DNA from 3 places in the Candidatus Pelagibacter sp. PS_37 genome. Region 2 is predicted to be linked to each of the others. Evidence: riboswitches for the same ligand, from Rfam matches in the RefSeq annotation. Region 2 holds a riboswitch; each other region holds the start of a gene.

Region 1 (10,670 bases), 280 kb from region 2:
ATGACTGTTGAAACAACAATGGTACTAGCAACACTATCTACAATCTTTTTTGGCGAATAAATTGATGCCACAAGATAATTTAAAACAGCGCTGGGCATTGAGCATTGAATTAATAGAACACCAGCAGCAAAACCTGAAAGGTTAAAATATTTTATTATTGAAAAACCAATTATTGGGCCAAGTATTACCCTTCCTATTGATGATATAAATGCTTTTTTGAATGAAAAAATCTTAAAACGAGTAAGAGCAATTCCTAAAGACATTAATATTAAAAAAATCGTAGCATACATTAGCAGAAAAGTTGTATTTTCAACGAAGAGAGGAAGTTCTATTCTAAAGTATAGAAAGATTACTGAAATTATAATTGCATAAAAAGGTGGGTTTTTAAGAATTACACTTAAATCAAATTTTCTATCAGCAAGAAATACTCCAAGAGTAAAATGGCATAGCACTATTAAGGCTGAAATTGCAGCAGCGATACCTAAACCTTGAGTGCCATAAGCGAATAAACATATTGGTAAACCCATATTACCAGTATTAGGCATAACAAAAGGGGGTAACTCACGAATAATATCTTTAGTATTTAAAAAAAATAAAAAAACTATACCTACTATTGTAAAAATAAAAATTGCTATCAAATAGTACCAAAAATAATTTTTAAAAATGTCAAAAGACATTCCAGTTGATGTTAAAGAATATATTATCATTGCTGGAGTACCAATATTTGCTGCAAAGGTAGTAATAAAAGATGTATCTAATTTCGGATTATTTTTGCCAAGATAATAACCAATACCAACAACAAAAAAGACAGGAAATAAAACCTCAAACAGTTTTAGATATATTTCCATTAATTATAAATTCTAATCAATGTTGGGTATCTTAGAATATTTTTGTCTTTATTAAAAACAGAAAGACAATTCTTAGAATTAAGTTCATTAGTTTTATGAGTAATAATAACAATTGTAGCTTTATTATTTTTTTTGTCAGGAGTTTGGATTAATCTTTTTACTGAAATTTTATACTTAGCTAGTCGGTTTGTGATTGTTGATAAAACACCTGGTTTGTCTTTAACTTCAAATCTCAAATATAGTGAATTTACATAATTATTAACGTTGTAACATTTAATCAATTTACGTTTACTGCCTGGAATACCAAATGGCTTCTTAATATTACCTCTTAAAATTGAAAGTAAATCTGATAATAAAGATGAAGAAGTAGGTCCAGGGCCAGCTCCCTCCCCTTGCAATATACTTTCACCCACAGGTTTTCCTTCGAGAATAACAGCATTCATAACACCACCAACGTTACCAATATAAGAACTTTTACTAACTAAGCATGGGTGTACAGTTTCAAAAAGTTGGCCATTAATTAGTTCTGAAATGCCAAGGAGTTTGATTCGTAAATTTAATTGATTGGAAATTTCTATGTCTTTTAATTCAATTTTTTCAATACCTTCCAATAAGCATTTATGTTTTGAAATTTTAGTATTAAAAGCTAGAGCAGACAAAATTCTTACTTTAGCAAATGCATCAAAACCATTTAAATCTAATTTAGGGTTACCTGGTTCAGCGTATCCCAATTTTTGAGCTTTTTTTAATACATTTAAAAAACTATCATTAGAATTTTCCATTTCTGAAAGAATATAGTTAGAAGTACCATTTAAAATTCCATAAACTTTAGAAATTTTGTTAGTTGCAAGACCCTCTTTAATGGTTCTTAATATTGGAATACCACCAGCAACAGATGCTTCAAATTCTAAATTAACATTATTTTCCTCTGCTAATTTTCCCAAATAATCACCATGTTTAGAGATAAGTGCTTTATTAGGAGTGATTACATGTATTTTATTTTTTAAAGCAGTTTCCACAACTTTTTTTGAAATCCCATCTGACATACCTATAGCTTCAAATAAAATATCTACTTTGGTCTTATCAAAAATTTCTAATGGGTTTTTAAAAAAAATTTTTTTATTAACTTTAAATCTTCTTTTTTTAGAAATGCTTCTTGCCGAAACAGCTACAACGTTAATCTTTTTACCTGTCTTAAGTTCAATATCTTTTTTTTTAGTATTAAGTTCATTTAACAAATAAATACCAACTTGTCCTAGACCAACTACAGCAATGTTGATTATATTTTTCATCTATTGGTTAATATCTGGGTATTCTGCATTTTTTGAATAATCTTTAAGAAAGAGGTTAAATTCATCAAAAGTCATAGATTTGTAATCACCAGTTTTTTTTAATATCTGAGAAAGTTTTTTTTCATCAGTAGACTTTTTAATAGGATCTTCATTCCAATAAGTAGATTCGTTGTTTAATGAGCACGAAGTTAAAAATACAATTAGGGATAAAAATAAGTATTTCAAATTAATCCTTTTGTTTCATTAAAACCATATTTGATATTCATATTTTGTATTGCTTGACCTGCCCCACCTTTAATCAAATTATCAATAACAGATAAAATAATAACTCTATTTTTATACTTAGTTTTACAAATTACTATAGAGCAATTATTTGTGTTAATTACGTCATTTGTACTTAACAATGAATTTGTTTTTAAAATTTTAACGAATCTGTTTTTTGAATATTGACTCTTTAAAGTGTTTTCTAAATTTTTAATACCTACACCTTTGTTAAGGTCTAAGTAAATAGTACTAAGTATCCCTCTAAACATTGGTGTTAAATGGGGTGTGAATGTAAAAGAAAATTTCTTTTTAGTGTAGTTTTCGATTTCTTGTTGAATTTCAGAGTTATGTCTATGGAAACCAACACCATAAGCGCTTAAGGATTCATAAAGATTTTTATTCTTATATTTTTTATGCACACCTCTTCCAGCACCAGAGTAACCAGATTTTGAATCTATAATAACATTATCTGTTTTTATTAAATTTTTCCTAACTAATGGAATAAGTGGTAAAAGTATTGATGTTGGGTAGCAACCCGGACATCCGATAATATTAAATTTCTTTAATTTGTCACCATTGATTTCTGGTAATGAATAAATTGATTTTTTAATATTTTTGACAGATCTGTGTTTTTGTTTGTACCATTTTAGATAATTTGATGCTTTATTAAGTCTAAAGTCTGCAGCTAAATCAATTAATATATTGTGTTTTAATAAATCATTTGAAATATCTTGTGCTTCACCATTAGGTAGAGCTGTAAAAACAAGGTCTATGTTTTTTAAAAGTTCTTTATTGTATCTAATAATTTTAGGTAATTTTTTTGAACTTAATGACTTTTCATAACTTGAAATATTTTTTCCAACAGACGTATTACCACAAAGATATTTAATGTTAACATTGCTGTGTTTAACTAATAATTTAATTAATTGAACACCAATATAACCTGTTGATCCAGCAACTAAAACATTAAGCTTAGGCATTTTTTTATTATAACAGTTTAGAGTTAAAAAAGAATTATCTTTTCGAGAATTGGAAGCTTCTTCTTGCTTTTCTACGACCAGGTTTTTTTCTTTCAACCGATCTAGAGTCTCTAGTATTAAGCTTTTCTGTCTTAAGTACTGCTCTATTCTCTGAATCAAATAAGATTAATGCTTTAGCAATACCATGAACCATTGCACCAGCTTGACCTGTGTGACCACCACCTGCTACGCTACATCTTACATCATAATCAGTTGCTTGGTTTATAATCTCAAATGGTCTTGTGATTTGCATTTTGTGACTTCCGCTAGTGAAATACTCATCCATAGTTCTGCCATTAACGTAAATTTTGCCTGTACCTTTTTTCACCCAAATTTTTGCAATAGATTTTTTTCTTCTACCAGTTGCGTATTTACTATCTTTAAAATCTAATTTAATTTTAGGTTTTTTTGTAGATACTTTATTTGGTGTAGCTGTTGTTACCATATTAATTTCTTATTAAATTTTTACTGTTTAATTTACCTAGGTCTAAAAGTTTTGGGTTTTGTGCTGCATGAGGGTGTTCTTCACCAGCATAAATTTTTACTTTAGTTAACTGTTTTCTTCCTAGAACTCCCCCAGGTAACATTCTTTTAATAGCTAATTTTAATGTCTCGCCAGGTTTATTTTTTTCTAATAACTTTTCAGGAGTAATTTCTTTAATTCCACCTGGGTGACCAGTATGTCTATAATATTTTTTATCTTTAAATTTTTTTCCTGTGAACTTTGCTTGTTCAACATTTTTAACAACAACAAAATCACCATCATCCATATGAGGTGTAAAAGTTGTTTTATTTTTTCCTCTAACAATCATAGCAATAATAGAAGCTAATCTGCCAACTACAGCATTTTTAGCGTCTATCTCAAACCAGTTACTGTTTAAATCACCACTTTTTAGAAATTTTGTCATTGTGCGAGGATTAATACTATTATTAGATATAATGTCAATTTTATATTTCCCTTGCAATATCTTGCTTAAATGATATTTTTATATAGCCGATTTGTTCCTATTGCAGGCTAGTTATTGCTAAAAAGGATTTTTTACCCACATTATCGGTAGGCGCATTTGAACTGTATTGTACGCCTTGCATAAAGCAAAAGTACTAAAAAAGGAGTATTAAGATGAGTACAAAAAGACAAAACCCTGAGACTATAGCTATACATGGTGGTGATTATAGAAGTGATCCAACAACCAAAGCAGTAGCAGTTCCAATTTATAGAACAACATCGTATCAATTTGATAGTACTGAACATGCTGCGAATTTGTTTGCTCTTAAGGAATTTGGAAATATTTATACAAGAATAATGAATCCAACAAATGATGCTCTTGAAAAAAGAGTTGCTTCATTAGAAGGAGGATTAGCCTGTTTAACAGTAGCATCTGGACAAACCGCATCAACTTTTGCAATTTTAAACGTTGCACAAGCCGGAGATAATATAGTCAGCTCTACGGATTTATATGGAGGTACTATTTCGTTATTCACGCATACATTAAGTAAACTTGGTATTGAAGTTAGATATGCAGACCCTTCTGACCCAAAAAACTTTGAAAAAGCTGTTGATGATAAAACTAGAGCTTTTTATGGTGAGACTTTACCAAATCCTTATTTGAGAGTTTTTCCAATTAAAGAAGTTTCTGATATTGGTAAAAAATACAATATACCATTAATAATGGACAACACAGCTGCCCCTGTAATTTGCAAACCTTTAGAACATGGTGCTGCTGTAGTAGTTTATTCATTAACAAAATATATAGGTGGTCACGGTACAGTTGTAGGTGGAGCTTTAGTTGATGGAGGTAATTTTGATTGGACAGCTGATCCCAAAAGACAACCTTTATTTAACGAACCTGACGCGAGTTACGGTGGAGCTGTATGGGGAAAAGTGGTTCCAGAATTAACTGGGGCTAATGTTTCTTTTGCAGTAAGAGCGCGGGTTACATTACTAAGAGATCTTGGTTCTGCCCTATCACCTGACAATGCATTTGGAATTATTCAAGGGCTAGAAACAGTTGCTCTCAGAATGAAACAACACTGCTCAAATGCATCAAAAGTTGTTGACTATTTAAAGAAAAATAAAGAAGTAACAAGAGTAATCTATCCAACAGAACATGAAGGTAAAATTGCTGATCGTGCTAAAAAATACCTTAATGAAGGAAATGGTGGTTTAGTTGGTATTGAGCTCAAAGGTGGTATTGAAGCAGGTAAGAGATTTATCGAGTCTTTAAAAATGTTTTATCATGTTGCAAATATTGGAGATGCAAGAAGTTTAGCAATTCATCCTGCAACAACAACTCATAGTCAGTTAACAGAAAAAGAATTGTTAGCCTCAGGTGTAACTCCTGGATACGTAAGATTATGTATTGGTATTGAGCATATAGATGACATTATTGAGGATTTAGACCAAGCTTTAAATAAATCTTCAAAAGGAAATTTGAAAGCAGTTAGTTAGAGTTTTTATATAATATCAAAAAATAAGAACTCAAAACTAATATTGAACCTAGCTGGTGTAGTGAAGCGTATGTAATCTCTACACCAGAAATCAAAGTTATAATTCCTAAAAAAATTTGAATTAAGATAGCAACATCAAAAAATAATACATATTTAAAATCATATTGTTTTTTAAAATAGATAAAATTTAAAATGATTATAAAAAATAAAAGCAAATATGAAGTTGATCTATGCAAAAATTGAATAATTGATGGGTTGTTAAATAATTGAGTAGTAATTAAATCACCATAACTAACATCATTTGGAAAAAAACTACCATTCATATCAGGCCATGAATTATAGATAAGACCACCATCTAAACCTGATAAAAAAGCACCCAATACAATCTGTAAAACTATCAATTTAAGTATGAATAATAAAAATAAATTTGGAATTTTATTTTCAAATTTCTTAATTTTATGAATATCTAAAATATACCAAAAAATTAAACATAAAATAAATAAGGCCAAAGATAAATGAATGCTAAGTCTAAAGTGACTAACGTCATTATTTTCAATTAATCCACTAGATACCATATACCAACCGATGAATCCTTGAAGACATACAAGAAAAAAAATCCAATAATATTTACTAGAATAATGCAGAGTTTTTTTGAAATAGAACGTAAAGAAAAGCAAAGGCACTAAAGTAAACAAACCTACAAATCTTGCTAATAATCTATGAGCATACTCCCAATAAAAAATCACTTTAAATTCATCTAAGGACATGCCGTAGTTAATATTTTTATATTCAGGAATTTTTTTGTACTCTGAGAAATAAAAATTCCACTCATTAATATTCATAGGTGGGAGTATTCCAGTAAAGAGCTCCCAAGCTGTGATTGATAAACCAGAGTCTGTTAGTCTAGTAAGACCACCGACAGCTACCATAAGAACAATTAATGAAAATAAAGTTATTAACCACAATTTTAAATATTTTATATAGTTGTCGCTATTTACAAACATAAATTATACTTATAATAATTATCTTAATAACCAATTGAATAAATGTCGCCTACTAATAAAAAAAAACTAAATCAGATTAGAATTAAGCTTGATAAACTTGATAATGATTTACTTAAATTAATCAAAAAAAGATCTTCACTAGTCAATGAAGTGCTAAAAGTAAAAATACATAAAAAAGAAATAATTGATCAAAAAAGGATCAATTTTATACTTAAAAAAATTAAAAAAAAATCAATACAAACTAATATTGACCCAAAAATCACTAATAGAATTTGGAAAAATATGATTTGGTCTTTTATTGATTACGAAAAAAGAAATTTTAGAAAAAAATAATATTATTTACTGTGTGGAGGTAATTTTTTTTCCACAAACATTTCATGTTTTCTTGTAGAAGGGTTATATTTCTTTGCTGACAATTTAACTTTAGCTTTTTCACCACCTGCAGGTTTTTTAACATAATAAAAAAAAGGACTATCAGGTTTAGCCTCTGGTACTAATCTAACTTTAACGTGTGTTTTTTTTGCCATTTTATTTTAAACTTTTTATTTTTTTTATTAAATCGGAAATCTTCTTAAGTTTATTTTTTAAATTATAATCAGCATTTATAGAATTATTTGGTAATTCGTCAAGTTTTAATGATTTATCAGAATTAAGAACTTTTTTAACACCAATAATTGTCATTCCTTGATCTTTGAGTAGATATTTAACTTTTTTTAAAACCTCAATAGTATCATTATTATAATATCTTCTATTACCATTTAAAATTTTTGGCTTAATTTGCTTAAATTCCTTCTCCCAAAATCGAATAGTATGAGTATTCAAGGTTCCTTTTTTTTTGTTTACAAGACCAAGAATTTTAGCAACCTCACCTATTGACTTATAAGCATCACTATTTTTATGAATCATTCTTAGAATTTACCAAATCTTTAAATTCCTTAGAAGCTTTAAATAAAACAACATCTCTATTAGATATAGTTGTTTGTTCTTTTGTTTTGGGATTTCGTCCAATTCTACTTTTTTTTGCCCTTATAGAAAAAGTACCAAATTTAGAGAGCTTTAATTTTTTTTCTATTTTTAAATTGTCTACTATTGTAATTAGAAAATCATCAATTAAATTTTCAGATATATTTTTTGAAAAACCAATTTGCATATAAATTGAATTTATAAGATCTTTTTTTGTTAAGTTAGTTCTTTTCATTAACTTATGTTGTTTCTTATCTTTTCTATTAAATTTCCAGTGACAATTCTAGTACAAACACTTAATGAGTTTGAAAAACCTATATAATCTGTTCCACCATGGCTTTTAATAACAGGAGAATCTAAACCTATGAAAATTGCACCATTATAAAGTCTTGGATCTAATCTTTCTTTAAATTTTTTTAAATTTGAAATATTTAGTAAAGATGAAATTTTACCAACAATATTACCTGTCATGGCTTTCTTTAATTCACTGGTAATAAAATTTGCAGTACCTTCGGCTGTCTTCAAAGCAATATTCCCAGTAAATCCATCTGCAACGATAACATTTACATCGCCATTCATTAACTGATTACCTTCTATATAACCCTTAAACTCAAAGTCAGTGTTATTTCTTTGATTTAATTGTTGGTAAGTTTCTTTAATAGTCTCATTACCTTTAATTTCTTCAGACCCTATATTTAATAAAGCAACTTTAGCGGTATCATCAGGATATAACGATTTAAATAACGAAGATCCCATTATAGAAAAATCAATTAAATTTTTTGGACTACATTCGATATTAGCTCCCAAATCTAGCACAACACTCATATTCTTTTTATTTGGCCATAAAGCAGAAAGAGCTGGTTTATCAATATTTTCAATCATCTTTAGATTAAGTTTTGAAATAACCAGTAATGCTCCAGTGTTACCGGCAGAAATAACTATGTCAGATTTTTTTTCTTTAACACTTTGTACGGCTAACCACATACTAGTATTTTTTCCTCTTTTAGCTCCTTCTAAAGGACTATCAGTTCCTTTAACCAGATCTTTAGTATGAATTATTTCAAATGAAGATGTGGGTAATTGATTGATATAGTTTTGAATTTTTTCCTTATCACCAAAAATTTGATAAAAAGTATTAGCGTTACTTTTATAATGATGATTAATTCCATCAATAATTTTTTTTGGTGAATTATCTCCACCCATTGCATCAACTGCAATTTTTAATATTTTGCTCATTTAATTTTGGACTTTTATTCCTTAGGATCTAAAACTTGTCTACCTCTATACATGCCTGTTTTTAGATCTAAGTGATGAGGTAATCTGTATTCTCCAGATTTCTTGTCCTCAACAATATTGGTAGATTTGAACTTCATATTCTGAGCTCTTCTCATTCCAGTTCTTGACGGTGATTGTTTTCGTTTAGGTACAGCCATAATAAAATTAGTGCTTAACTACACCTTTTATATAAGAATTTAAAGTATTATTTTTTAAATTTAACCTATAATTTTCAAAATAATTAACCAAATACTCAATATTAGATGAATTATCTAAAAAATTTACCAAAATAGAGTTTCTAGATTCTATATCTAATTCATCCCAACTGTGAATTTTGTCGATCATTCCATAGAATAAGTTTAGGTAATCTTTCATTTTTTTATTAATTGATTGATCGCCATAACCAATTTCCCTGATGCTTAATTCAACTTGTCTGAAGGTAAAATCATAAATCTCTTGTAGTATTTTTTTATCATTATTTTCCTTATAAACTTTCAAAAAGAAAGCAAAATGAAGTAAAAAGAATATTAATCTATCAGAAAAAGTGTCTTGGTTTTTAAAATCTTTATACAAATCTTTATTTCTAGTTAATTGAACTAAATTGTTGTAAATATTTATATAGTTTTTATCCATGAGAAAATTATTTGTATTTATTATAATATCATTATTTATTTCAGCTTGTACTTTAAAAAAAGTTGAAAAACACCACGGTGTTCATTTTTTAAATAAAAAACAAGAAAAACTTACTGTTAATCAGTCAAATAAAAATGATATTTTAAAATTATTAGGTTCACCATCAACTAAAAGTACTTTTGACAATGATTTATGGATTTATATTGAAAGAAAAACAGATAATTCATCTCTTGCAAAATTTGGCAGTGAAAGAATTATTGTAAACAATGTTCTATTATTAGAAATCAACAGTATGGGTCTTCTAGAAACTAAAGAGTTTCTAGATCTCACTAATATGCAAGAATTGAAATTTGCAGAACAAACCACTGAAAATCAATACAAGAAAAACACATTTGTATACGACTTTCTATCCAGTATGAGACAGAAAATTAACGACCCCTTAGGTAAAAGAAAAAGAAATTAATCTTTTCTTAGCCAGCAATTACAGCTAACAATAATAAAGCTACAATATTAGTAATCTTAATCATTGGGTTTACAGCAGGACCAGCAGTATCTTTGTACGGGTCTCCAACAGTGTCACCAGTTACAGCAGCTTTGTGTGCTTCAGAACCTTTTCCACCGTGATTTCCGTCTTCAATATACTTTTTTGCATTATCCCAAGCACCACCACCCGCAGTCATTGAAACAGCTACAAATAAACCTGTAATAATTACACCTAACAACATTGCACCTACTGCAGCTAAAGCAGCAACTTGACCACCTATAGCTAGTATTACAAAGTATAAAACAATAGGAGAAAGAACTGGCAATAATGAAGGTATAATCATTTCTCTAATTGCAGCTAAAGTTAATAAATCTACTAATTTAGCATAATCAGGTTTTTGTTTACCCTTCATGATACCTGGATATTTTTTAAATTGTCTT
Region 2 (10,670 bases):
TAATTGGTAACCCAAAACATAGATCAGCAGTTTTGTCTTTTACTATAGAAGGTGTTCATCCTCATGACATAGCTACAATATTGGATGAAGATGGTGTTGCAATTAGAGCAGGTCATCATTGTTGTCAAATCCTACATGACAAATTAGGAATACCCGCAAGTGCACGCGCTTCATTAGGTGTTTACAATACAAAAGATGATTTAGATCAACTTAATAATTCTATCAATAACTGTAAGAAAATTTTTAATCTCTAATGAATATAAAAGAACTTTATCAAGAAATAATTTTAGAGCATGGTAAAAATCCACGCAACTTAAGAAAAACTGAAAATTTTAATAAAGATGCAATGGGTAAGAATCCATTATGTGGTGATAATGTACATATATTTTTAAAACTTGATGAAAATAAAAAAGTAGAAGATATTTCATTTGAAGGTAGTGGCTGTGCAATTTCAATGGCCTCAGCATCAATTATGACTGATTTAATTAAAGGCAAAGAAGAAGTAGAAGTTAAAGAAATTGTAAATGACTTCTTAGGTATGATTAAGGAGAATCCTGAATTAAAATCAAAAAACCTAGAAGAAGATGAAAAAACTAAATTAATGTGCTTGTCTGGAGTAAAACAATATCCAATGAGAGTAAAATGTGCGACTTTATCATGGCACACTTTAATTTCTGCAATTGACAATACTCAAGAAGAAATTAATACTGAAAAATTAGATTAAATTATGGATTTAAGAGAACAAGTAATAGCTGAAATTAGAAAAATTTATGACCCAGAGATACCGGTCAATATTTATGAATTAGGTTTAATTTATGATGTTAAGGTAAAGGAGTCTAAAGCTAAAATTATAATGACCTTGACTACACCAAATTGTCCTGTTGCAGAAAGTTTACCTCAGGAGGTTAAGGATAGTGCAATGCAAGTAGAAGGCATTGAAGAGGTTGACCTAGATTTAGTTTTTGAACCACCTTGGGAAAAATCAATGATGTCTGAAGCTGCTAAATTGGAGTTAAATCTATAATGAGCCCTATCATTAAATTAAGTGATAATGCTGCAAGTCGTATTAAAGAAATTATGTCTGGGGTTGAGTCGAATTCAATTGGAGTTAGAGTTGCAGTTAAGTCTGGTGGTTGTGCTGGCATGTCTTATGTAATGGAATATGCAAAAGAAATAAATCCTTCAGATGAAATAATTGAAGATAAGGGCGTTAAGGTTTTTGTTGATGCTGCAGCTGTTATGTACTTATTAGGCACTGAAATGGACTATAAAAAAGAAGAATTTTCCTCATCATTCGTATTCAATAACCCCAATGAATCTGAACGTTGTGGTTGTGGCGAGTCATTTAAAGTATAACATTACTTAAACGCATATCAGTATTGCAAATATCACATATCTATGGTATTAATTAGTCATGAATAAATTTGAATTTAAAAATCTTGTTAAATCTTTAGAAAAGTCACTGAAAGAAAGAACTTTTTTTAAGACTCTTAGAAAAGAAGTAAACACTGGTGCTAACGGCACACAGGATTACGTTGTCAAAAAAGGAATTAACAAAGATACAATCGCAACAACTAGACAGTAATTAGTCTTAACTGCTGTAATACATCTCAAACTCTACAGGATGAGGTGCGTGTTCAAATCTATGTATCTCTTCAAATTTTAATGCAATGTAAGCATCAATTTGATCATCAGTAAATACACCACCTTCAGTTAAAAATTCTCTATCTTTATCTAAACTTTCCATTGCTTCTCTTAATGATCCACAAACAGTCGGAATGTTTTTAACTTCTTCTGGAGGTAATTCATAAAGATCTTTATCAAAAGATTCACCTGGATGTATTTTATTTTTAATTCCGTCTAAACCAGCCATAAGCATAGCAGCAAAAGTTAAATAAGGATTTCCTGAAGCATCAGGAAATCTTATTTCACATCTTGCACCATTTTTACTTAATGAAATTGGTATACGACATGAAGCAGATCTATTTCTTGCAGAGTAGGCAAGCAGAACAGGGGCTTCAAAACCTGGAATTAATCTTTTGTAACTATTTGTTGTAGCATTTGAAAAAGCATTAATTGCTTTTGCATGTTTCAAAATACCACCAATATAGTGAAGTGCTGTTTCAGATAACCCTGCATAAGCATCACCAGAAAAAACTGGTTTGTCGTCTTTCCAAATTGATTGATGAATGTGCATACCTGAACCGTTATCTCCTGCAATCGGCTTTGGCATAAAAGTTGCTGTTTTTCCAAATGAATGTGTAACCATTTGAACTACATATTTATATAATTGAACATTATCAGCTTGATCAACAAGTGTTCCAAAGTACATACCAAGTTCATGTTGACTTGGTGCTACTTCATGGTGATGTTTTTCAACTTTAATACCTACCTCTTTTAAACTTTTTAAGTATTCACCTCTCATATCTTGTTCACTATCAACTGGAGGGACTGGAAAGTAACCACCTTTTACTGGAGGTCTATGACCCATATTTCCATTTGCATACTCTGTTCCAGAATTATAAGGACCTTCTTTACTATCTATTTTAAAACCAGTGTTGTTTGGATCATTATTAATTCTAACATCATCAAAAACAAAAAATTCAGGTTCAGGACCAAAAAAAGCTTTATCACCAATGCCAGATTTTTTTAAATATGCTTCTGCCTTTTTAGCTGTTCCTCTTGGGTCTCTCTCATAAAGAGATCTTTTAACAGCATCTAAAATATCACAAAAAAGGATTAGAGTATTATGAGATGTAAAAGGGTCCATAATCATTCTAGAAGTATCAGGTATTAAAATCATGTCAGACTCGTTAATTGCCTTCCAACCAGCAATAGATGAACCATCAAAAAATACACCTTCATTTAACATTTCTTCATCAACGATAGTGTGATCCATTGTTAAATGTTGAAGTTTTCCTCGAGGGTCAGTAAATCTTAAATCAACAAATTCAACTTCTTTTTCCTTCATGAATTTTAGAACATTGGCAGCAGTCATAGTTTCTCCTTTTTTAAATTTTGTGGTCAATTAATAACAAATGTTTCTTTAATAATATTGCTTGAATAATAAATATCACCTATGCGTTTTTTACATATGAATTACAACATTATTTGTTAAATTATCAATCAATTATTAGTTGAAATATGAGCTTATTAGATAAAGAACCTGTTAAAAGAGCTGAAAAATTTCTTAAAAACTTTGACCACTCCTTAGAGGTAATAGTTTTAGAAAATTCAGCAAGAACAGCACAGGATGCAGCAACAGCTTTAGCTTGTGATGTAGGTGCAATTGTCAAAAGCTTATTATTTAAAGCGGAAAATACTTTTATATTATGCTTAGTAGCAGGCGATAAGAGGTGTTCATTAAATAAACTAAAAAAAGTTAAAGATAAAAAAGATATTTCAATGGCATCACCAGAAGAAGTTAAGACACAAACGGGCTATACAATAGGGGGTGTCTCACCTGTTGGGCATTTAGAGAGAATTGAAATTATAATAGACAATTCTTTAGAAAGGTTTAATGAATTGTTTGCTGCAGCAGGACATCCAAACTGTGTATTTAAAACAAACTATAACGATATTCAAAAGATTACGAATGGAAAAGTTGAAGATATAATTGAATGAGACAACCTAGATTAATTGATTATACATTATTAGTAGTTTTAGCTTTAATATGGGCATCAGCTTTTTTTAATATCAAAATTGCAACAGAATCTTTTGGACCAATTATGATTGCATTCTTGAGAGTTTTTTTTGGATCAATTCCAGTATTATTATTATGCTTTTATAAAAAAATTAAGATTGAAGCATTTTCCAAAGATTGGTATTGGTTTGCTATAATAGGATTTGTCAATTTGGTATTACCTTTTTTCTTAATAGCTTACGGTGTGAAATCTGTACAAAGTAATTTGGCAGCAATCTTAATGTCAACAACACCCTTGAGTTCAACAATATTGGGTCACTTTTATACAAAAAATGAAAAGTTCAATTTAGTTAAAACTTTTGGAATACTAATTGGTTTTTCAGGAATTATTTATTTGTTTTCAGATAATCTATTAATAAATGATAGTAATTTTATTTCTGCGTTATTAATATTACTTGGGTCAACTTGTTATGTTATTGGAGGAGTTTTAACTCTTAAAATTAGTAAGAAAAAGAATGAAAATGTAACAGGCTCTATATTAATTTGGGCTGTCCTAATCTTAATACCATTTGTTTATTTTATTGAAAAACCATGGAACTCGGTTCCAAGCGTTGAATCTACAATATCAGTAGTTTATCTAGGAATGGTTTCAACAGGTGTTGCTTGGTTGCTAAGATTTAAAATTCTAAAAGATAATGGTCTTATATTTCAATCACAAGTCTCTTACTTAATTCCAATATTCGGTACTATATTGAGTTATATTTTTTTAAAAGAAATAATAACACCTAAAATTTTATTATCTTTATTAGCAGTCGTTGTTGGAATTTACTTTGTTAAAAAAGCAGATCAAAAAAAGACTACTTAAACTGAACCATTTCTTTAATATGAGAAGGTCTCGTTTCGCAACATCCACCTAAAATAGTAGCACCAGCATTTTTAAATTTTTTAACAAAATTTGCCATCAATTCAGGTGTTAAATCTTTTCTTTGACCCAAAAATTCATTTGGGTTACCAGTTTTACTGACATTATAACTATTAGTATAACCATCTTTAGGATTAGTTGTCACAAAAGCATTAAGCTTAAATCCAAATGGAACACCTAAATTTTTTACTTCTTCTAAATTTTCATAAAAGTTTTCAGGAGAAACACAGGATAAAATTAATCCTAGTAAATTATTATGATTAATATTGTTAATAATATCTGATATTTTTTCACCACTTGGAAGATTTATTCCCTCAGAAATGTGAGCACCTATTAAGTATGGCTTATTAAATTCTTCAATTGCTTCAATTGCTAATTTAAACTCTTTTACACTAGATAAAACATCTAAGTAAAAAAAATCAATATAAGGATCTAATAATTTTGCTTGATCATAAAAGTTTTGCTTAATTTCATCATCTGGTCTTGTATCTTCTTCGTATGTTAAATATTGAGGTGGAAGACCGCCTGCAATTAACACATTAGGATATTGTTCTTTAGCTTTCTTAGCTATTTCACCAGCTTTTTTGTTTAAGTATTCAAACTTATCTTCAATTTTATTATCACGTAATCTTATTCGTCTTGTAGTAAAGGTTGCTGTAACAATAACTTCAGCACCCGCTTTAATAAAGTCTAAATGTGTGTCTAGTAAGAGTTGATGGTATTCTTCTTTTAAAACAGCATTTGCACTCCACAATGTGCCGTTTGGCTTCATACCACGAGCTAACAATTCTTGTCCCATACCACCATCTAAAATTCGTGTTGTTTTAAAAAAATTAATATCCATTTTTATTCCTTACTTTTTTAGTGCCTTAGCTCTATGCCAGGTGCACAATACAGTTCAACTACCTTTACCAATTATATAATGATTTCCTTTTTAGCAGTTAGTACCTGCAATATGGATCAAATCGGTTAACTATTTATATATCTATTAGACTGATTAGTAAATCACTTCTTGAATAATATTTTAGCATTAAATGAGAAGGATCTTCTCTCACCATCAACGTTAAATGGATAAGCTGTGTGCATTAAATAATTTGGAAAAATCAATAGGTCTCCTAATTTAGGGTTTAAATTATAGATACTTTTACTTAAAAAGTTTTTTTGACCATTAATAAAATCAATAGTTCCATTAGTTTTAATCTTTTTATTCTTAACTAGTTTATTTTGATTCATATTTTTTGGGATTTTAAGATAGCCAACACCTGACAGTTGTCCTTCATGATAATGAATTGGATTATATTCATTTTTTAATTGCCTAACCACCCATAGATTTATTATCTTAATTTCTTTAATTTTTTTAACACCTGACTTATCAAGGTAAACTTTAATATTTTTTATTAATTTTTTAGACAAACTCTTATTAATTAAAGTTTTAGGTATCTTAATTTCATTCTTAATTTGACTTGCAAGTTTAGGGCTATAATCATTTTTTTTAGATAATTGGGACTTATCAACGTGATTATTTAATATAGTAATAATTTTTTTGGATAACTTTGTTTTTCCTATAGTGGGTCCAAATGCTCTAAATGTTTTCATAATCTTTCTATAATAATTTAATACTTCTGTTATGCAAACAACTTCAGTCCCATTCGAATAGCGACAAATATGACAAGTCCCGATGTGACTAGAGCTAATATTCTTGCAGGAAAAATTTTAAGATTTAAATAGTTTCCAAGCTGGCCGCCTATTAAAACAAACAGAAATAATGGCCAATAATCATAAATTCCATTTATTGTTGATGCCTTTGTAAATTGGCCAGCAAGTCCTGATAAAGAATTAATCAGTATGAATAATGATGCTGCTGTTGCAATGTTTTTTGCTTTATCTACTCTAATTAATAACAATATAGGGCTTAAGAAAATTCCACCACCAATTCCAACTACACCAGACACAAATCCAACAGATGCACCAATTAATATCGATAATATTTTTGGTATCTTGTTATAAACTTCAATTTTTTGATCAAAAGATTGAAATTTCATGAGAAGTAGAACTCCTGCTAGTGCTAAGACTAAAAAAAGTAAAATTTCAAAAATTTCTTTATCTACCGATAAAGATCCTCCTATGAATGCAAGTGGCACAGATGATATCAAATATGGGGTAAGGATCTTAAAATTGATATTTCCAGCTTTAATATAATTTATACAATTTCCTGATACGACAATAATATTACAAAAGAGAGCAATTACAGGAAAGATCAAGTAAGGAATATCCCAAATTAATAGAAGGGCTAGATAGGTAGAGCCACCACCAAAGCCAACACTTGAATATAAAGTTGCTGTTAGAAGAAATAAAAATGATAATATAATCATAATAATTATTTTAAATTTATGATTGTAAATATAGCACTTTTAACTGTTACGGACACCAGAACTTTTGAGAACGATAAGTCCGGTGCGATCTTAGTAAAAAAAATAGAAGAGGCTAAACATAAATTAATAGATAGAAAAATTTGTAAAGATAACAAAGATGACATCATTAAAATCCTTAAAGATTGGATTAATCAATCAGAAATAGATGTTGTAATTACAACAGGGGGCACTGGGCTTACAGGTCGAGATATTACACCAGAGGCAGTAAACGAGATAGCTGACAAGCATATTCCAGGTTTTGGAGAGGTGTTTAGAACAATAAGTTTAAAAACAGTTGGTACATCTGCCATTCAATCTAGAGCTTGTGCAGTACTAGCTAATGGCAAATATGTATTTGCTTTGCCAGGTTCTTCAGGGGGAGTAACGGATGCCTGGGATGGAATTTTAAAACATCAGTTAGATATAAATCATAAACCTTGTAATTTTGTAGAACTTTTTCCAAGGCTTAAAGAAAAATAATTATTTTTGATATTTTTCTTTCCACTCAGTATAAGGCATACCATAAACATGCTCACGTGCATCTAAGTCTGAAATTTCAATACCTTTTTTCTCTGCTTCTTCTCGATACCATTTTGATAAACAGTTTCTGCAAAAGCCAGCAAGGTTCATAATATCTATATTTTGAACATCTTTTCGTTCATCTAGATGTTTGAGCAATCTTTCAAATGTAGCAGACTGTAATTCTTTTTTTATATTATTATCCATAACTAAATTATTAGACACATTTCAATTAAGCACAAGATGTAGACTATATTCAATCTTAAGTAGAAAATAATAATATAATTAATGGATCTTTTTTACATAAGTGAAACTCAACATGAAGCATGGAAAAATACAGATTTAATTATTGATTGCATTCAAGGTATGGGTGGAATGTTTTCACTTGATAATGGAACTGGCAGAAGATTTTTAACAAGATCTGAGATTTGCGTTCCTGAAAAAAAATCAATTAATTAATTAAATTTCATTTTAACTCTTAGTGTAAGTAAAATTACTATAATAATAAGATAAATCAAAGGTTCAACTGTAACTACTTTAACTAACCATAAGTAGTGAATAATTCCTAATAAAGAAATTATATAAACAAGCTTGTGTAGTTTTTTCCACTTGTCTCTCAATAACCTTATCATTCGTTTAGATGAAGTAAGAGCAAGTGGCACTAATAAAAGCCAAGCTAAAAATCCAGCAAATATAAATTTCTTTTTTATAATATCATCACCAATACTAGACCAATCAAAACGATAATCTATTCCAACATATGTCATCATGTGTGCTGATGCATAAAAAAAAACAAACAAGCCAAACATTCTCCTATAGCTAATCCAAAAATTTAATTTAGTAAATTTTTTTAAAGGAGTCATTGCAAGAGTGATTATGATAAAACGAAGTGTCCACTCACCAGTTACATGTGTTATTTTTTTCACAGGTTCCGGACCTAATTGATTAAAAATAATTTGATAAACAATGATTAATATTGGCAGTAAACAAAAAAAGAAAATTGGTATTTTTATATATTTCTGCATGCTTTATAAAACAAATTTATGTATCTAAAAGTTTTTCTTTAAATCCATACCTGAATATAAATGTGCAACTTCATCACCATACCCATTAAACATTTCAGTCTCAATTCTAGGAGCTAAAATACCTTCACCTATGATACGTTCTGTGGCTTGTGACCACCTAGGATGTGATACGTTTGGATTAACATTTGAATAAAACCCATATTCTCTTGGGGACGATCTCATCCAAGATGAGGTAGGCATATTTTCAACTAATTTTATTTTAACAATTGCTTTTGCACTTTTAAAACCATATTTCCAAGGAACGAAAATTCTTAATGGAGCTCCATTCTGATTGGGCAATGCCTTTCCATAAACCCCTGTAACAACTGTTGTTATGGGATGCATCGCCTCATCAATTCTTAGACCTTCTCTATATGGCCAATTTAGAACAGGGTATCTTTGACCTTTCATTTGTTCAGGATCATAAACACTTTCAAACTCAACAAACTTTGCTGTATTTTTTATTGATACTTTATTAAGTAATTTGCTAAGAGAAAATCCCATCCAAGGGATAACCATTGACCAACCCTCAACACACCTTAGTTTGTAGATTCTTTCTTCCGAAGGAAATAAAGAAATTATTTCTTCAGCTGAAATTGTAACTGGATTTTCTACTTCCCCTTCAATAGTTACACTCCAAGGTTTAGTAACAAATTCTTGTGAATTTCTATAAGGATCACTTTTACTGGTACCAAATTCATAATAATTGTTATACGTCGTAATATCTTCATATGATGTTAGCTTAGTTTTACTTTGTGAATAAGCATTGTTTAAGAATGGTATACTGCTTAAAGATATTGAACCAACACCAAGCCCAATTGATTTAATAAATTTTCTTCTTTTATTGTAAATTAATTCTGGTGTAATTTCTGAATGTTTATATTTTTTCATTTTTAATAGGATTACCCTTTAACCATTCACTTTGATCATTTTTATAATGTTCTTTTTTCCAAATTGGTGATCTTTTTTTGATTTCTTCAATTATATACCTAGATAATACGTAAGCTTCATCTCTATGTTTGCAGGCAACAGCGATAATTATACTAGTTTCTCCAAGCCCCACATAGCCCTTTATATGCTCTATAAAGACTGCTTTATCTATAATTTTAAGTTTTTCAGTTGTTTCTTTATAAATCTCCTCAAAACTTTTTAATACTAGTTCGTCATGACTATCATAAGTTATACCAATAACTTCTTTATTTTCATTAATGTTTCTGACTGTGCCATTAAAAATAATTGATGCACCATATGAGGAGGATTTTATAAATGCTTCTGCATCAGAAGTTTTTATTTTATTTTTTTCAATATCAATAATTTTTGCATGTAACATCAGCCACCACCTATTGGAGGTATAATCCCAATTTTTTGATCTTTTGTAATTTTAAAATTATCATTAACAATATTATTATCTTCAGAGCAAAAAGCAGAGCTTTTAACTATTTTTATAAAATCTTCATTACCTTTAAAATTAATATCCAAGTAATCTATGATTTCTCTCCTTAAATCTTTGATTTCAATTTTTTCTTTAATATCAAATTCTAAGTAATCTTTATTGCTAAAATCTCTACTTGCTCCAAATAACTCAAGTTTAATTTTCATGTTTAAAAAATATCTTTTAAAAACTCTGGTAGTCCGTCAGGATTGATCCATAGACCACTTTTTCCACCCTCTTTAATTAATAATTTCACATTATCAATTTTAAGATGTGGGTTTACAATTTTACTAAGATCATAGATTGTAATTAATGCAGCATTAACACCCATAATAGCTTCCATTTCTACACCAGTTTTTGCAACAGCTGACACAACACAAAAAACCTCTAAAGAGCTATCATCTTCATGCATGATAATTTTTGTTGCAGTATGATCTATTGGAAGTGGGTGACATAATGGAATTAATTCACTAGTTTTTTTAACACCTAAAATTGCTGAAACTTCAGCTAAAGTGATCGGATCACCTTTAGGCATTTCTTTATTTCTAATTAGATTAAAAACTTCTTTTCCTACATAAATTCTTCCAGAAGCTAACGCTCTTCTAAATGTTTCTTTTTTTGATGAAACATCAATCATGTTAAAAGAATTTTTTTTAAAAATTTCTTTAGCCCAGTCTTT
Region 3 (10,670 bases), 410 kb from region 2:
GGTAATCACAGATCAATTTTAGATGAATTTGTCTTTGGTTTTGTCTTCACTTACATAATAATCTTCATAAGAAGACAATATAAAAAACAAAATTAAAAAGGAGTATAGATGAAAGGTTATAGATTTATTATAAACGATGATACTTCAGAATTTTGTCATCGTGTTACAGAGGCAACTTAAATAATTAATACTTGAAACTATTTTGCTTAAATTGTTAAGCCCTAAGCAATAAATTAAATGCTTAGAGCTAATAATTACAATGTTATGTCTTACTTCCTTAAAACCAATTGTTAGGAATAATGATGTAGTGAATTGCAAGTACAATTGCAACTGACACCGTCAATCCTATAGTCATTTTAAGAAAGTCTTTACCAATTAGTGGAAACACATATTTGAATTTATAATCACTATTCATTGATGCGATTGCTAATTCTCTTCCACACAATAGTCCAACAAACACCCAAGTTGTTGACATTGGTAAGTCATTAAGTTCTTTAAAATAATAAAGAACCGCAGCATAAATAATATTGATTATGGTTGCTGATCTTGCGTACCTTGTGCCAGTTTTCTCTAAGACAACCTTTTGAATAGTTCCACCATGAATGTAGAAGATATAAAAAAGTAGTGCTGTAAAGTAAGCTAGTACAATTAATAATAAGTTAACATCAATTTGTCTTGGAAGATAAACTGCAATGTTAGCTACATCATGAGATAACCAAACCCACCATAACCAAGCAGAAGTTACCCAAACAGAGTTACGCCAAAAGCCAATCCATTTGTCTTCAACTTCATCTAGTTTTTCATTAATAAATTTTGAAATAACGACCCAGCAAATATAAGCAGCCGTTGCAGCTAAACCATAGCCGACAACACTTTTCATAAGCATCTTCTCAAGTACTACCGTTGATGCAAAAGCTGATAAAACTAAGAAGGTTGTTGAAACAGGTATACCTACTCTTGTTAATACTAGAAGTATTCCTGGTGCCACTGCGTGATACCATTGTATTTCTTGGAAAGGTATTCTTGTTAGTCTGCCGTAAGAGATATCTCCATCATTACTGTACCAGCCCCAAGTAATAGCAAGTATCATTACAAATGATGCTGCACTAGCAAGAGTGTACCATTTAAACCATTTTTGTTTTGACGCGATAAAAGTTCCCAATGTTTGAATTGAGTCATTTGCAATAACACTGTACCCCGCTAAAGCAAAGCCTACTATCGTATATATTAAGGTCATTTCCATTTTTCTATTTTCCTATTTTATGTTTTTTTTATTGTTTTTCATTTCGAACGATTCTTAGTCTTAAGGTCGATTTAATAGGTTGGTAAAAATATATCTATAGATAAGTTTATTAGTTTACTTTGAGGAGAGTTGATTCATCAATCATTATATTATTCGAAGTTAAAATCTAGCTAGAGAATTTAATAATAAGTTTTAAGAGGAGTTGATTCATCATCATTTATATTAATTAATGATTTTGTCTAGTTGAATAATGACTTAAATTTCATTTAATACAGGATTATAATTAACATAAGTATAACACTTAATGAGTTATATGAATTTATTGATAAAAGTATTTAAAAGATTCTCTATTACAAAAATTCTTAACCAATCTTATTATTTCATTAAGTAATAATTGTCCTAGATATAGACACCCGATTTAGGACTTGTTAAGGTCTGATTATGAAAGGTTATAGATTTATTACAAGTGACGACACTTCAGAATTTTGCCATCGTGTCACGGAGGCCATATCCAATGGATGGAAATTGTATGGTGAACCCAAAATGACTTTTGATAAAAAAAGAGGGGTCATGCGTTGTGCTCAAGCAGTTATAAAAAATTCACCTCAGAAAAAGTATTCCAAAAAGATGAAGCTATCATCGATATAAATGGCAGATCAGATATTACCCTTTGTTTATATGCTAGGGATACTCTTATTAGTACTCCCAGCTTTTCTACAATCTAATTCTAAATTAAAGCAATTCTTAACTAATCTTAGTATTTGGATTGTCATTATTCTCATAATTTTAACTATTATTTATTTTTTCAATTGACAGTTTGAGAGAAAGTTGATTATATTTAGTTGCGCTGATTTAAGTTAAATTGCAGAGCGCGTTATAAATCCTGCTAAAGCGACGCTTAAACCACCGCTTTAGACAGGTGGTTTTTTTTTATCTTTCATAAAATTAAGCCGGGCAGTTGAACCATATTGTGCGCCCTGCATTTGCTTAAGCACTAAAAAGGAGAAAAGAGGCCTATGGATTTAACCCTCTTGTTATTTTGTGACCTTTTTTCTCCACAAAACTCGGAGAAAAAAAATGAGCACAAATAAATTAAAAGAAAGATTAGATAAAGGACCTGTTATATGTGCAGAAGGTTTTTTATTTGAGATAGAAAGACGTGGCTACATGTCATCAGGGGAATTTGTTCCAATGGTGTCATTAGATCATCCTGAAGTTTTAGAGAACTTACATAGAGAATTTCAGCATGCGGGTTCGGATATTGTTGAGGCTTTCACTTATAATGGGCATAGAGAAAAAATGCGTGTTATTGGTAAAGAAGAACTTCTTGAACCTCTAAACCGTTCAGCTTTAAAAATTGCAAAAAAAGTAGCACTAGATACACCTAAAGGGTCTAAACCAAATTTGATGGCAGGTAATATTTCAAATTCAAATATCTGGAAACATAATGATCCACAATCTCAAAAAGTAGTTGAAGGAATGTTTACAGAGATGATTGGTTGGGCCGTAGAAGAAGGTGCTGACATGTTAATTGGTGAAACTTTTTATTATGCTGAAGAGGCCTTCAAAGCACTTGAGGTAATGAAGAAAGCTAATCTTCCAACAGTATTAACAATTTCGCCAATGGGTGAGAATAAAATGAGAGATGGAAAGTCAGTTGTTGATACATGTAAAGAGCTAGAGCAATTAGGGGCTGATGTTGTTGGTTTAAATTGTTTTAGAGGACCTGCTACCATGTTTCCTTTTTTAAAAGAAATTAGAAAAGCAGTCAAATGCCATGTGGGTGCTTTACCAATTCCTTATAGAACTAGTGAAGATTACCCAACATTTTTTAATCTGCCAGACAGAAGTAATTGTCAGTGTCCATCACCTCATGGAAGAACATTTCCAACAGCATTGGACCCACACTTTTGTAATAGATATGAAATAGGTAAATTTGCAAAAGATGCTTATGCCTTAGGTATTAATTACCTTGGAGTATGTTGTGGAGCAAACCCAATGTTGATTAGGGAAGTTGCTGAATCTATTGGTTTAACTGTTCCAGCAAGTAAATATCGAGAGAACATGGAAAATCATTTTATGTATGGAAAAAATAAAAGAATTCCAAAACATATGACTGAATATGGAGACAAAGCGTAAATAAATTAAGAAGGGCATTTAACTAAATTGTGCGCCTGACATATGTCGAAGCACTAAAACAGGAGAAAAAAAATGAGTAACAATCTAAAAGAAACAATAAGTAATCTACAGAAGGATTTTACAGCCAACCCAAAAAATGCTGTGGTCCAATATGAAAGCAACTCAATTCTTAAAGAAGGACTTCAATCTGTAGTCACTCTTAGAGAGCATAAATTAGTTGTTGATGAACCCAAAAGTTTTGGTGGAAAAGATGAGGGACCCAGCCCAGTAGAGTTAATATTAGCAGCGTTAGCAACGTGTCAGGAGATAACCTATAAAGCATTTGCTACAGCAGCGGGTATTAATATTGAGAGTGTTAGTGTTAAATTAAAAGGTGAATTAGATCTTCAGGGTTTTTTAGCTTTAAATAAAAACACTAGACCTGGCTTTCAATCCATCTCTGGTACTGTTGATATTAAATCTTCATCACCAAAAGCTGAAATAGATAAATTGATTGATACGGTAAATACACATTGCCCGGTATTAGATATTTTATCAAAAGGAGTTCCTATAAAATTGTTCCAAAAGGTTTCTTCAAGTTCTAATGATGAAGAGCATATAGAGCAAAGAGTAAGTGCTGCTTAACTAATCTAATTTAAGCCCTATGAAAATAGGGCTTAAGTCTTTTAAGTTCATTTCAAATCCTAAAAAATTAGAAGTTTGACTAGAATTAAGTATTAATTGCGTGCTAGGGTCTTGTTAATGAAAAATATTTATCATTCAGATATTTATCAATTTAACACCCCAGTTAGTAGTTATTGGGAAGATCATTCAAGCGAAAATTTAAATCTAGATAAACTTAATAAAGATATCAGCTCAGAAATTGTTGTAATAGGTGGAGGGTACACTGGTTTATCCTGTGCAATTAATTTAATAGAAAATCATAATTTAGATGTCATTTTAGTTGAAGCTGGAAAAATAGGTTGGGGGGCTTCATCTCGTAATGCAGGTTTTTGTTGTCTGCCGCCAAGTAAGATGTCTTTTAAAAAGATGCAATCTATTTACGGCAATGATGAAACTAAAAAGTTCTTTAAAAACTCTGTTGACGGCTCAAATTATACAAAAGACATTATAAAAGAATATAATATTGATTGTGATGTAACGGGGGATAGTAATTACGTTGTTGCCCATCATCCAAATAAGTTTAAATATATTAAAGAACAAGCCAAAGCTTATAGAGAAGAGTTTGGTATTGAAACTGAAATTTATTCAAAAGAAGACTTTGATAAAATTGGCCATGGAGGCACAGAGCAATTTGGAGCTTTTTCATATAAACCTGGTTTTGCAATCAATCCTCTTAAATTTGTTAATGGCATTGCAAAATACGCTTTATCTAAACAATTAAAAATCTTCGAGCACACTAAAGTGGATAAAATTGATAAAGAGAATGGTAATTATATTTTAAGGACGAAAGAAGGATCTATTCGTTCAAAAAAAATAGTCGTTGCAACAAATGGGTTCTACCAAGAAGGTTTAATCCCAGAGATGAATTCAAGAATTTTACCAGTAATTTCAAATATTATTGTCACCAGAGCCTTAACCAAGCAAGAAATTGACCAACATAATTTTACAACATTTTCTCCAATAGCTAATACTAAAAATCTTTTATATTATTATCGAAAGTTACCTGACAACCGAATTTTATTTGGTACCAGAGGGGATTTAAGTGGCAGTGATCAATCTAATTTAAATATGTCTAAGAAAATGGAAAAGTTTTTAAAAGATATTTTTCCTAAATGGAAAGATATTAATATTGATTACAATTGGCGGGGATTAATTGCTTTATCTCAAAAATTAACTCCCTCCATTGGTAAAATTGACAATGAAGAGATTTATTATGGATTTGGCTATAATGGGGTTGGAGTGAGTGCTGCTCCTTGGACTGGAAAACAATTGTCTAAGTTAGTATTATCAAACAGTAAAGAGTTAGATATTTCAAAAATTTATAAAGGATTGCCTAAGAAATTTATCTTCCCCCAGTTAAGAACATTTTATTTTAGATTAGCGGTATGGTTTTATGCAATTAAAGACAGATTTAATATTTAAGAAAATATATGATAAAAATTAATTTATGAATGTATTTATAATTTTATCAGTATTGGTAATTGTTGTTGGGGTTATTTTACTAGTTGCATCACCTGCTGCGTTATTTACTTTAAATTGGAAAGAAAAGTCAGGAAAAGACAAATTTCTGATGTTCTTATTTTATGGTATTTTGGTTTATATAATAAATATCATTTTTTGGATTATTAAATAAAGTAAATTATGTCTGTACTTGAAATACTATTAGCCATTGAACTTACTTATTTAGCTTACACAATAATTATGGATTTATGATCAAATATATTCTGCCAGCTATAATTATCTTCTTAATCGTATTATTCTGGGAAAAGATTACCGAAATAGTCTTTAAAAAATTTAATATTAGGTTGAATTATATTGTTGTCAGTGCTGTGTTAATAGCTATCGCTATAATAGTTTTATTAATCAATATTTAAATTCTACGATCTTTTAGTTGATTAACTCTCATTCCTTCACTTAGATACCTGATTTTATTCAATATTTGTAGTTTCAAAATCACACTGATAATGTTCTAAGAACCTATTATTTTTAAAATCATATTTTGACATGGTCATGCTAGGTTCTGTATCTCCATCAAATACAATCATTTGAAACCCTAATTCATAATCAGCAAATCTTGCAGTTACCTGGTTTTCACCAATATCTAATTTATTAGCTTCAATCATAATAAATTCTCCTTTTTCTTTATCAAAATATTCAAGTCCTACTGCTTGCATTGTAAATTTCAAAGGATTAATCTTTCTTCCAATAACCAAATCTTTCATATTAAGACATGAGATTTTCAAGCCTTTATCAGCGTAAGATGTTGTGGGTAACAATACCAAGATCAATAAAAGAACTCTTAACATTATCTAACTACCTACCTGGTCAATAGTTTTACAAAGTTTACGAGCTTCCAATACAGAGGGTACAAGTTTATCTAGTTTCCAATTATTATTAGGAATATCGAAGTATTTTGCTGCTTTAAAACCAACACCATCAACTATTTCAATTTCAAACCTTTTTTCTTCCTTATAAAAATCATTTAATTTGTAGATGTATTTTTGAAGATCAAAAGTACCTATAGAAAACAAAACACGATAACCCATTAAAAAAGGTGTTACCGCCTCAACTTCAGCAGTTTCTTCTTGGTTATTAATTCGTATTGGGATGTGTTTTCCTATTAATTGTTTGATATCACCTGGTTTTTCATAAGTGTAAAATGTAAAATTGTTCCATACTCTGTCACAATCATCGTTAACGTGTATAAAAAAATTAAGCGAGTCTCCATGTGTAACTTCACCTGAAACTCTTGCATAAACTAACTTTTCATACCTATTAATATTCCATTCTTCATCATCTGCTTGAGCTTGGTAAGCAATGACTAATAGAAATAAAAATAAATGAGCTGAGACAAAAATTAAGAACCTCTTCATGATTTAAGCTCCACATTTATTCCGTTTTTCTTGAGTATTTTGATTATTTTCTCCCAAATGATGCTGTTATGGGTACTTGGACTGAGTTCAAACTTAAAGGTTTGTTTGTAAACTGGGCTGCAGTTATCATAAGCAATGTAAGCGCTTACATGACAGTATTTATTAATACCGTTTATTTCCATATATCAAAACTCCTATTGTTGGTTGTATTTTTAAGGGAAAGTAATTTGTAGTTAGTAATGGTTTCACTCCTTCTCTTATCGAAGGGTCTACGTAAAGAGGAGAACAATGAAAAGAAACGTAAACGGGCGAAAAGGAATGAAATCCAATGCATGATTCTACTTAAATCATTAACTTTTGTTTTTAATCAGCCAAAAAAATGTTTTCAAAAAGGCAACAGTCTCTTATGATATGTAAACATAAATTATGAAAAAGGCTATATCGATTAGGATAAATGAAATTTTAAAACAATCTTTGAGTAAGAATAAGAAAATTCTAAATTTTAATTATATATTCTTTGAAAGTTTTTTCCCTGAAAAAGAATTGGCTGACGAAGGTTATGATATTACAAATAAAACTGGCAATTTTAACGAAGTTCAAGAGGACATAAGTAATTTAGATAAAGATAAGTATGATTTAATATTTCTTCAGCTACCAGTAGGAATAAGAAAGCCAGACCCATTAATGGCACTTGAAAAATTAATAGACAAAAATTTGGTTAATGGTGGTTTTGTATTAAATATCTCCACAATGAATTACTTTTCAGTGAGATTAGAAAATTACTTTCCTAAATTCACTAGGTTTAGAGAGAATATTTTAGGTGATATTTATAAGAAAGAAACTTCAATTAGCTTTTCCATGTATGAGTATATTAAAGGACCTATTGGAGATTTGTGGATGTCAGGTATTCATTCTGCGGACTTTAGAACAATAAATGAAGGAGATAAAAATCTTGATAATCTCAATATTATAAAAACGCCTAAAGCATATTTTCATAGTGCTAAAATGTCGTTTGCTCAAAATAATCAAATTGAAGATTTTAAAAAGAAAAATTTTACACCTAAATATTTAAAAGATGTGGCACTTAAAATTAAATCTGTAGATTTGTTAAAAAGTAATAAAAAAAGAGACGATGTTTTAAATGAGCTAAAAAACTTTGCTGGTGAAAATATTGTATTTACCCCAATGATTCCTTCGAAATCAAGTAAAACTGAAATAAACATTGAAGCTTTAAAAGCAAGTAGATATTGGCTCCTTTTATTTGATGCTGAATTTTTTATAAATGAATACGTCCAGAACTTTCTGAATTCAAATGAGGGTAGAGAACAATTGTTGTCTTTGTCTGCGAGCACTATAATTCCACATTTGAATTCACAATCACTTGGCAGAGTTTGTGTACCAATGAAAAAAACTTCTGAGCAAATAACAGTAGTTAAAAATAGAAAGAAAATAGCTGATGCTAAAGAAAAATTAAATAAATATATTGATAAATTAACTAACACTGTTGAAGATGATGATTTTGAGTTTCAACCAGAAAAACTTTTTGAGGAATTTCCTGACTATTCAATTAGAAATTTAATTAATATGGATGAGTCTATTTCTTTAGAAAGAAAATCAACCTTGAGATGGAGTATTAAAGAAAAAAAAATTAATAATTCTTTAGCTGACAGTGTATTAAAAACTATTGTGGCCTTTTTAAATACAGAAGGGGGTACATTAATTGTTGGTCAGGACGATGATAAAAATATTCTAGGTATAGAAATGGATAGATTTAGAAACCAAGATGATTGCTCAAAATTTTTAAAAGATAAAATCAAATCTAATATTGGTATAAAATATTTAGAAACTTATATAAAATACAGCTTTCATAGCGTTGAAAATAAAACACTGTTGATAGTTAATTGTACAAAACTCCCTATAAAAGAAACAGCTTTTTTAAATGAGACAGATTTTTATAAAAGAACAGGACCATCTAATGAAAAGCTATCAACCAAAGAAACTCTTGAGTACATTGAGATAAGAAAAGATATTGAGAATAAATCCTAATACAAATACTTTTGAAAATTAATAAAAGTATTTTTTATATTATCTGCATCACCTAATGCCTCTAGACCATCGTGAATAGTATTGTACTTAAGTTCAATTAGAGAACTTAACCTATCTAAATCTAATTCGTCAACACCACCCTCTACATATCTGCTTAGCACAAAGTCTATAAATTCTTTTTGTTTATCATTTAGGTTTTTATAAATTTCATCTTCTGCATTAGCCACTCTAGTTGCTCTTTGAATAGGTTTCTTGCTGTAGGCAACATGTACTAAAACATCAAAAATATCACTATCTTCAGCTTCTATTAGTGTTTGGATAGATTTTAAATCTTGTTTAGCAAAACCTTCATCTTCAAGCTTTTTAAATAATTTATTTCTAGTTATAGGAGATGACCATAGCTCTCTAAGCTGCTCCTCGTTTTTTAGGACTTCTGGTAAAGTTATTGTATTAAACAATTTTTTAATAAATTCTTGTACAGAAATTGGTTTGCCTTGAAAATAAAACAAAGTAGTAGACATAGATGTAATTGACAATTCATTTCCTTTAGCAAGCTTAATTATAATTTTTTCTTTTGGTGGCGGCGGCGGTTTAGGTGGTCCTGGTGGTGGTGGCGGTTTAGGTCCTGGTGGTAATCCAGGCCCGTCCCAATCAGGGTCAGAAAATTTTTTGTAAGCACCTACAAAATCAACAATAGTAAAATAAAACTTATCTTCAAATAATCTTGTACCTCTTCCTATGATTTGTTTAAATTCAATCATATTATTAACTGGTCTCATTAAAACAATATTTCTAATATTTAAAGCATCAACTCCAGTGCTAAGTTTTTGACTAGTAGTTAATATTGTAGGTAGAGTTTTTTCGTTATCCTGAAATTGTCTAAGATATGTATCACCTATTTGTGCATCTTCAGCAGTCACCCTTACACAATAATCTGCTGGAGGGTTAACTGACTCTTGATTAATTAAATCCCTTATCATTCCAGCATGAGAAATACTTGCACAAAAAACTAATGTTTTTTCTTTAGGATTAATACTGTTAAGCATTAACTGTACTCTTTTGCGTTCTCTTTCTTTAATTATAATCTTTCTATTCATGTCTTTTTCCCCAAAGACCTCTCCTTCAGTTATTAAATTTTCTCCTGAAAGAACCTCATCTTCACTTGTGTAAACATAATCTCCCATAGTAATTATCTTGACTCTAAAAGGCGTCAGAAAACCATCTGTAATTCCATTATTTAATGAATAGGTGTAAATTGGTTCTTTAAAATAATTATAGGTATCAGCATTTATTTTTCTTTTAGGTGTAGCTGTTAAACCAATTTGAGTTGCTGTTTTGAAATAATTTAAAATATCCCTCCAATTGCTTTCATCGTTAGCACCACCTCTGTGACATTCATCTATTATAACTAAATCAAAGAAGTCAGCAGGGTACTGACCAAAGTAAGGTTTGTTTTCTGGCCCAGACATAAAGCTTTGAAATATAGTAAAGAATACAGAACCATTTGTTGGAACATGACCTTTGTCTTTAACATCTTTAGGAGTAATTCTAACTAAAGCATTCTCATCAAAAGCACTAAAAGAATTAAAAGCTTGATTGGCTAATATGTTTCTATCAGCTAAAAATAATATTCTGGGAACTCTTTTGCCATCTCTTTGCATATTCCACCTTGCATGAAACAACTTCCAAGCAATGTGAAATGCAAT

What was found. A riboswitch is a leader RNA that binds a small molecule or an ion and turns the genes downstream of it on or off. The one in region 2 is predicted to bind S-adenosylmethionine.
Region 1: linked by a shared signal. The riboswitch ahead of AC5SL9_RS03195 (O-acetylhomoserine aminocarboxypropyltransferase/cysteine synthase family protein) and the one ahead of AC5SL9_RS01760 (homocysteine S-methyltransferase family protein) in region 2 are both predicted to bind S-adenosylmethionine.
Region 3: linked by a shared signal. The riboswitch ahead of AC5SL9_RS03960 (homocysteine S-methyltransferase family protein) and the one ahead of AC5SL9_RS01760 (homocysteine S-methyltransferase family protein) in region 2 are both predicted to bind S-adenosylmethionine.

Annotation. Positions count from the first base shown of each region.
Region 1 covers NZ_CM182067.1:608,162-618,831, forward strand. The annotation lists gene AC5SL9_RS03165 (AEC family transporter) at 1-848, opposite strand, end outside; gene AC5SL9_RS03170 (homoserine dehydrogenase) at 848-2,140, opposite strand; gene AC5SL9_RS03175 (hypothetical protein) at 2,141-2,365, opposite strand; gene argC (N-acetyl-gamma-glutamyl-phosphate reductase) at 2,362-3,384, opposite strand; gene rpsI (30S ribosomal protein S9) at 3,419-3,868, opposite strand; gene rplM (50S ribosomal protein L13) at 3,870-4,331, opposite strand; SAM riboswitch class V at 4,471-4,539, shown strand; gene AC5SL9_RS03195 (O-acetylhomoserine aminocarboxypropyltransferase/cysteine synthase family protein) at 4,544-5,872, shown strand; gene AC5SL9_RS03200 (COX15/CtaA family protein) at 5,865-6,875, opposite strand; gene AC5SL9_RS03205 (chorismate mutase) at 6,918-7,208, shown strand; gene AC5SL9_RS03210 (50S ribosomal protein L33) at 7,211-7,402, opposite strand; gene AC5SL9_RS03215 (MerR family transcriptional regulator) at 7,404-7,781, opposite strand; gene AC5SL9_RS03220 (HU family DNA-binding protein) at 7,771-8,073, opposite strand; gene plsX (phosphate acyltransferase PlsX) at 8,073-9,074, opposite strand; gene rpmF (50S ribosomal protein L32) at 9,089-9,271, opposite strand; gene AC5SL9_RS03235 (ubiquinol-cytochrome C chaperone family protein) at 9,279-9,746, opposite strand; gene bamE (outer membrane protein assembly factor BamE domain-containing protein) at 9,745-10,209, shown strand; gene AC5SL9_RS03245 (sodium-translocating pyrophosphatase) at 10,217-10,670, opposite strand, start outside.
Region 2 covers NZ_CM182067.1:330,590-341,259, forward strand. The annotation lists gene AC5SL9_RS01720 (aminotransferase class V-fold PLP-dependent enzyme) at 1-254, shown strand, start outside; gene sufU (Fe-S cluster assembly sulfur transfer protein SufU) at 254-724, shown strand; gene AC5SL9_RS01730 (iron-sulfur cluster assembly protein) at 728-1,024, shown strand; gene AC5SL9_RS01735 (HesB/IscA family protein) at 1,024-1,356, shown strand; gene AC5SL9_RS01740 (hypothetical protein) at 1,415-1,585, shown strand; gene glnA (type I glutamate--ammonia ligase) at 1,592-2,998, opposite strand; gene AC5SL9_RS01750 (YbaK/EbsC family protein) at 3,145-3,624, shown strand; gene AC5SL9_RS01755 (DMT family transporter) at 3,621-4,508, shown strand; gene AC5SL9_RS01760 (homocysteine S-methyltransferase family protein) at 4,501-5,409, opposite strand; SAM riboswitch class V at 5,419-5,482, opposite strand; gene AC5SL9_RS01765 (2OG-Fe(II) oxygenase family protein) at 5,571-6,161, opposite strand; gene AC5SL9_RS01770 (sulfite exporter TauE/SafE family protein) at 6,191-6,937, opposite strand; gene AC5SL9_RS01775 (molybdenum cofactor synthesis domain-containing protein) at 6,956-7,456, shown strand; gene AC5SL9_RS01780 (DUF1244 domain-containing protein) at 7,457-7,702, opposite strand; partial or broken gene AC5SL9_RS01785 (DUF779 domain-containing protein) at 7,793-7,954, shown strand; gene msrQ (protein-methionine-sulfoxide reductase heme-binding subunit MsrQ) at 7,951-8,520, opposite strand; gene msrP (protein-methionine-sulfoxide reductase catalytic subunit MsrP) at 8,545-9,450, opposite strand; gene AC5SL9_RS01800 (molybdopterin synthase catalytic subunit) at 9,437-9,889, opposite strand; gene AC5SL9_RS01805 (hypothetical protein) at 9,889-10,158, opposite strand; gene moaC (cyclic pyranopterin monophosphate synthase MoaC) at 10,161-10,670, opposite strand, start outside.
Region 3 covers NZ_CM182067.1:738,949-749,618, reverse strand. The annotation lists gene AC5SL9_RS03980 (hypothetical protein) at 1-96, shown strand, start outside; gene AC5SL9_RS03975 (DUF1737 domain-containing protein) at 109-180, shown strand; gene AC5SL9_RS03970 (hypothetical protein) at 278-1,243, opposite strand; gene AC5SL9_RS03965 (DUF1737 domain-containing protein) at 1,685-1,891, shown strand; SAM riboswitch class V at 2,187-2,251, shown strand; gene AC5SL9_RS03960 (homocysteine S-methyltransferase family protein) at 2,321-3,382, shown strand; SAM riboswitch class V at 3,386-3,450, shown strand; gene AC5SL9_RS03955 (OsmC family protein) at 3,455-4,006, shown strand; gene AC5SL9_RS03950 (NAD(P)/FAD-dependent oxidoreductase) at 4,124-5,467, shown strand; gene AC5SL9_RS03945 (hypothetical protein) at 5,493-5,678, shown strand; gene AC5SL9_RS03940 (hypothetical protein) at 5,974-6,351, opposite strand; gene AC5SL9_RS03935 (hypothetical protein) at 6,355-6,918, opposite strand; gene AC5SL9_RS03930 (ATP-binding protein) at 7,345-8,964, shown strand; gene hsdR (EcoAI/FtnUII family type I restriction enzme subunit R) at 8,961-10,670, opposite strand, start outside.